Kribbella sp. NBC_01245: one gene and its partner. The protein of the gene in region 1 binds, or shares a complex with, the protein of each later gene. Links are inferred from orthologs where the notes say so. Each region holds a gene or a part of one and is shown in the gene's direction. Other genes may lie near its edges.

Region 1 (2,979 bases):
AGAAGTTCCGCCACGCCTGATCCAGGTCGCGCAGCGCCTGCTGCTGCACCATCTGCGACCCGGCAGCCAGCCACGGCTCCGCCGCGCGGACTTCGGTCAGCTGCGCCGCCTGGACCACATATCCGGGGGTGGGTGGCCGTCCTGGTCGCCACATCAGCCGTTGTTCGAGTCCCAGGTTCCATACGTATCGGGCGTGGCCGCAGTGCCCCAGCAGCGCAGTCTCCTGCGCGGGGGTCGGGACAAGCCGGTACCTGGACACACCACCAATGGTGGCGACCGCCACCGACACTTTTCCGAAAGGAGGGACCGGCGTTTCCACCCCGCCCTGAAGGACGGGGTTCCCACGCCGGATTACCGATGATCTCCTGGAGCAATGCCGACGGCGTCGTCACGCTGACGATGGACGACCCTGAAGCCGGCGCGAACACGATGAACGACCGGTACATCGCCGCCATGGCCGAGACCGTCGAGCGGTTGCAGACCGAGAAGGACGCGATCACCGGTGTGGTCATCACCAGCGCGAAGGACACGTTCTTCGCCGGTGGCAACCTGGAGATGCTGCGTCAGATCAAGCCGGAGAACGCGGCTGAGGTCTTCGAGACGCTGGAAGAGGTCAAGCGCCAGCTCCGCGTCATCGAGACCCTCGGTGTCCCGGTAGTTGCCGCGATCAACGGTGCTGCCCTCGGCGGCGGTCTGGAAATCGCGCTCGCCTGTCACCACCGGATCGTGGCAGACGACGACCGCATCGAGATCGGCGTACCCGAGGTGACGCTCGGACTGCTGCCCGGTGGCGGCGGCGTGACGCGTACGGTCCGGATGCTCGGGCTGCAGGACGCGCTGATGAAGGTGCTGCTGCAAGGCCAGCGGATGAAGCCGAAGCACGCGCAATCGGTCGGCATCGTGGACGAGGTCGTGCCGCGGGACCAGCTGCTCGACGCGGCGTACCGCTGGGTGAAGGAGTTCCAGGGCGAGGCCAAGCAGCCGTGGGATCGCGACGGCTACAAGATCCCGGGCGGTACGCCGTCCTCGCCGAAGCTCGCCGCGTTCCTGCCGGCGTTCCCGGCGAACCTGCGCAAGCAGCTCAAGGGCGCGCCCTATCCCGCGCCGAAGGCGATCATGAGCGCGGCGGTCGAAGGCACGCAGGTCGACTTCGCGACGGCCAGCCGGATCGAGTCGCGGTACTTCGTCGAGCTCGCCTCGGGCCAGATCGCCAAGAACATGATCAACGCCTTCTTCTTCGAATTGCAGGCGATCAACGCCGGCGCGTCCCGTCCGGCGAACGTGCCGAAGTACCGCGCGCGCAAGGTCGGCGTACTCGGTGCGGGCATGATGGGCGCCGGTATCGCGTACGTCTGCGCGAAGGTCGGGATCGAGGTCGTCCTGAAGGACGTCTCGCTCGAGGCCGCCGAGAAGGGTAAGGCGTACTCCGAGAAGATCCTCGCCAAGCAGGTCAAGAAGGGCCGCGCGACTCCGGAGAAGGCCGAGGCGCTGCTCAGCCTGATCACGCCGACGGCCGAGCCGAACGACTTGGCCGGGTGCGATCTGGTCATCGAGGCGGTGTTCGAGAGCGAGGAGCTGAAGCAGAAGGTCTTCGCCGAGATCGCCGGCGTGATCGAGCCCGACGCGCTGCTCTGCTCGAACACCTCGACGCTGCCGATCACTTCGCTTGCGGACGGCATCGATCGCCCGGACGACTTCATCGGCATGCACTTCTTCTCGCCGGTCGACAAGATGCCGCTGGTCGAGCTGATCGTGGGGGAGAAGACCTCCGATGTGACGCTCGCGAAGGCGTACGACGTGGTGCGGCAGATCCGCAAGACGCCGATCGTGGTGAACGACAGCCGCGGCTTCTTCACCTCCCGCGTCTTCGGCACGCTGGTGATGGAAGGTGCCGCGATGATTGCCGAGGGCATCAACCCGGTCACGATCGAACGGGCCGCGACCCAGTTCGGTTTCCCGGCGCCGCCGCTCGCGATGCTCGACGAGGTTACGTTGACGCTGCCGCAGAAGATCCGCGACGCGGCCCGCGCGGCCGGTGGTGGTGCGGGGGCGTTCGACGACCACGCCGGGATGGACGTGACCGACCGGATGGTGAACGAGTTCGGCCGCAAGGGCAAGGCGGCCGGCGCCGGGTTCTACGACTATCCCGAAGACGGGCCGAAGGTGCTCTGGCCGGGTCTGTGGGAGAACTTCGTGAAGGACGACGTCGACGTACCGTTCGGGGATCTCGGTGAGCGGATGGCGTTCGCGATGTCGCTCGAGACGGTGAAGTGTGTGGAGGAAGGCGTGCTGCGCTCGACGGCCGACGCCAACATCGGCTCGATCTTCGGTATCGGCTTCCCGCCCTTGCACGGAGGCGCCCTCCAGTACATCAACGCCTACGAAGGCGGCCTCCCCGGCTTCCTCACCCGCACCCGCGAACTCGCCACGACGTACGGCAACCGCTTCGAGCCCCCCGCGCTCCTAGTCAAAATGGCCGAAGCCGGCGAAACCTTCGCCTAACCCACTTCCGGCCGTGTATTCCGTTCATCGGGCCCTTGTGACACGGCGTGTCGCCCATCATCGGGCCCTTGTGACCAAGCGCAGGAGGTACTGACAGTGCCTCCTTGCGCCGGTCTCGCCGTCGTACGGTGGGTGCAGTGGACGATCGAGCCGAGATTCGCGAGTTCCTCAGCTCACGGCGGGCGCGGATCACGCCGGAGCAGGCGGGCCTGCCCATGTACGGCGGCGGGAATCGCCGGGTGAAGGGCCTGCGCCGCGAGGAGGTCGCGCTGCTGGCCGGGGTCAGCATCGACTACTACGTCCGGATCGAGCGTGGGAGTCTGGCCGGGGTCTCGCACAGCGTGATTGAGGGCATCAGCCGCGCGCTTCAGCTCGACGAGGCCGAGCAGGACCACTTGTTCGACCTGGCCCGCAAGGCCGAGGCGGTCCCGCCCTCACAGCGTCGACGCCGTACGACGGCCAAGGGGGTGCGGCCCG
Region 2 (3,069 bases), 480 kb from region 1 along the record:
GGGATCCTCCGGAACAAGCAGGGAACAGCTGCAGGGGTACAACAGTGATGTTACCCACGAGTGTAACTACCGTTTGCACTTGGAGCCAGTGGTGTGACTAAGATCGGTGCATGAGCTCCGCGTTGCTCGCGATCGGACGCCGCCGGACCACGGCGGAGCGCCGTCGCGACCGGGAGCGGGAGATCATCGCGGCCACCCGGGAGCTGTTCGACACCCGCGGCGCAATCGACGCCCAGATCGACGACATCGCGAAGAAGGTCGGCATCAACAAGGCCCTGATCTACCGCCATTTCGCCGGTAAGGAAGAGCTTTTCGCGCTCACCCTGGTGGATTACCTCGGCCAGCTCGACGAGCGCATGGTCGGCATCGACAACTCACGGCGTACGGCGCTGAACCGGTTGCGCGCGCTGTCCGAAGTGTTCGTCGACTTCTGCCTGGAGTATCCCGCTTTCGCTGACTGCGCAATGAGTTTGCTCCGACGTACGGGCGAGGAGTTGTTCGGCGAGATCACCGAGCACGTGATGCTCAAACTCGGTACGGCGATGGCCACGGCACTCGGCCGGATCGCGACCGTGCTGCGGGCCGGGCAGGCGGCTGGGGTGTTCGAGTCGGTCGACGCCGACTACCTGGCGAACCACCTCTACACGCAGACGCTCGGCGCGATGCATATGGCCAGGATGGGTCTGATCGTGTCGGGCGATACTCCCGGCCATCCGGTCGTGCATCATGCCGATATCGCCACTGTGCGGGCGACCGCGATCACTGCCACCCTCGCCACCGCTGTCGGCCAGCTCGCCTTACAACAAAAGCTGAACCAGAAGCCGAGCCAAAAGGCCAGCACCAAGCCACGCAAGACCGCGACAAGTAAGACCCGAAACAGCCGAGCCGCAGGAGAGAGCACGTGACCGAGATCCGCAAGGTTGCCGTCGTCGCGGGGAATCGCATCCCGTTCGCGCGGCAGGACAAGAATTACGCGCACGCCTCCAACTCCGACATGCTCGGCGCGGCCCTCGACGGCCTGATCGAGCGGACCGGGCTGGCCGGCGAGGAGCTCGGTGAGGTTGTGGCCGGAGCCGTGCTCAAGCACAACCGCGACTGGAACATGGTTCGCGAGGTCGTGCTCGGCTCGCGACTGGCCGCCACCACCCCGGCGTACGACATCCAGCAGGCCTGCGGCACGGGTCTCGAGGCGGCGATCCTCGTCGGCAACAAGATCGCCCTCGGCCAGATCGACTCGGGTGTGGCGGGTGGTGTCGACACCGCGTCCGACGCGCCGATCGCCGTCAACGACCACCTCCGCGAGGTGCTGCTCGACCTCAATCGCGCCAAAACCGCGCAAGCTCGGCTCAAGGTGCTGACCAAGTTGCGCCCGCGCGACATCGTGCCGGAGGTCCCGCGCAACGCCGAGCCGCGGACCGGGAAGTCTATGGGCGATCACACCGCCCTGACCGCGCTCGAGTGGGGTATCACCCGGGAGGCGCAGGACGAGCTGGCCTACCGCTCGCACGTCAACCTCGCCGCGTCGTACGAGCGTGGTTTCCAAGACGACCTCATCACGCCTTACCTCGGTCTCGAAAAAGACCAGAACATGCGTCCCGACACCACTGTGGAGAAGCTGGCCAAGCTCAAGCCCGCCTTCGGCAAGGGCGAGACGGCCACGATGACCGCGGGCAACTCGACGCCGTTGACCGATGGCGCGTCGACCGTGCTGCTGTCGACGGACGAGTGGGCCGAGGCGCACGGGCTGCGACCGCTGGCGTACCTGACGCACTCGCAGACGGCCGCGGTCAACTACGTGAAGGGTGCCGAGGGCCTGCTGATGGCGCCTGCGTATGCCGTACCGAAGATGCTGGCGCGGGCCGGGCTGACGCTGCAGGACTTCGACTATTACGAGATCCACGAGGCTTTCGCGGCGCAGGTGCTGGCCACGCTGAAGGCCTGGGAGGACCCGATCTTCTGCAAGGAGCGCCTCGGTCTGGATGCCCCGCTGGGCGAGATCGACCGCGCCAAGCTGAACGTGAACGGCAGCTCGCTGGCCGCGGGCCACCCGTTCGCCGCGACCGGTGGGCGAATCGTCGCCGCACTGGCCAAGCAGCTCGACGAGAACGGCGGCGGTCGCGGCCTGATCTCGATCTGCGCAGCCGGTGGCCAGGGCGTCGTCGCCATTCTCGAGAAGTGAGCAGGAGCCAGAGATGACTGATCGCTACCAGAACTTCACGCGTACGCCGTTCGGCCAGACCCTGGTCAAGAACCTCGGCCTCCCGGACCCGACCCCGTTGCCGCGCTGGCGCGAGGGTTCGCCGGTGATCGACGGACCGGTCATCGTCGGCGGTGTCGGCGACACTGATACTGGCAAGGAGATCCAGGAGCTGTTGCGCGAGATCGGCGCCTCGTTCAGCACGGTGGCCGAGGGCGTGGCCTCCAGCGAGCTCCGGCCGAAGGCGCTCGTCTTCGATGCGACCGGCGTCGCGTCCACGGCGGACTTGACCTCGCTGCAGCGGTTCTTCTCCCCCGTCATCCGCCAGCTCGCGGCGGCCGGGCGCGTCATCGTCGTCGGGCGTACGCCGGAGCTGGCCGACACCCCCGAGCAGCAGATCGCCCAGCGCGCGCTCGAGGGATTCACGCGCTCTCTCGGTAAAGAGGTCAAGCGCGGCGCCACGGTCAATCTCGTGTACGTCGCGCCGGACGCGCATCACCAGCTCGACTCCACGCTGAGGTTCTTCCTCTCCCCCAAATCGGCGTACGTCGACGCACAGGTCGTCCGGGTCGGCACCGCCTCGGTTGCCGGGGGCAACGACCCGGCGGCGCCGCTGGCCGGCAAGGTGGCACTCGTTACCGGAGCGGCCCGGGGTATTGGCGAGGCGATCGCGAAGACGCTTGCCCGTGACGGCGCGACCGTCATCGGCGCGGACGTGCCGCAGTTGGCCAACGAGCTGCGCCGGGTGATCTCGGGCATCGGCGGCAGCGAGCTCCTGATCGACGTGACCGCGGTCGACGCCCCGCAGCGGATCGCGGCCCACGCTTCCGAGCACCACGGCGGCCTCGACATCGTCGTACACAACGCCGGCA

Evidence for each region. Proteins that work in one complex are often made in the same cells at the same time.
Region 2: the proteins of OG394_RS08225 (region 1) and OG394_RS06015 are in contact, whole or in part, in a solved structure (PDB 8BNU), measured with the Escherichia coli proteins. The link is inferred for Kribbella sp. NBC_01245 from one-to-one orthologs.

What each region holds. Positions count from the first base shown.
Region 1 is NZ_CP108487.1:1,873,969-1,876,947, reverse strand. What follows is about bases 23-2,929. They hold OG394_RS08225 (3-hydroxyacyl-CoA dehydrogenase NAD-binding domain-containing protein), read left to right. Parts: upstream 23-357; coding sequence 358-2,502; downstream 2,503-2,929. Other genes in these bases: OG394_RS08220 (helix-turn-helix domain-containing protein), read left to right, coding at 2,607-2,929; OG394_RS08230 (RNA-guided endonuclease InsQ/TnpB family protein), read right to left, coding at 23-259. In the rest of the region: more of OG394_RS08230, read right to left, coding at 1-22; more of OG394_RS08220, read left to right, coding at 2,930-2,979. UniProt on the Escherichia coli protein: Catalyzes the formation of a hydroxyacyl-CoA by addition of water on enoyl-CoA. Also exhibits 3-hydroxyacyl-CoA epimerase and 3-hydroxyacyl-CoA dehydrogenase activities.
Region 2 is NZ_CP108487.1:1,389,741-1,392,809, reverse strand. The notes cover bases 44-3,040. They hold OG394_RS06015 (acetyl-CoA C-acetyltransferase), read left to right. Parts: upstream 44-901; coding sequence 902-2,179; downstream 2,180-3,040. Other genes in these bases: OG394_RS06010 (3-oxoacyl-ACP reductase), read left to right, coding at 2,193-3,040; OG394_RS06020 (TetR/AcrR family transcriptional regulator), read left to right, coding at 111-905. Outside these bases: more of OG394_RS06010, read left to right, coding at 3,041-3,069.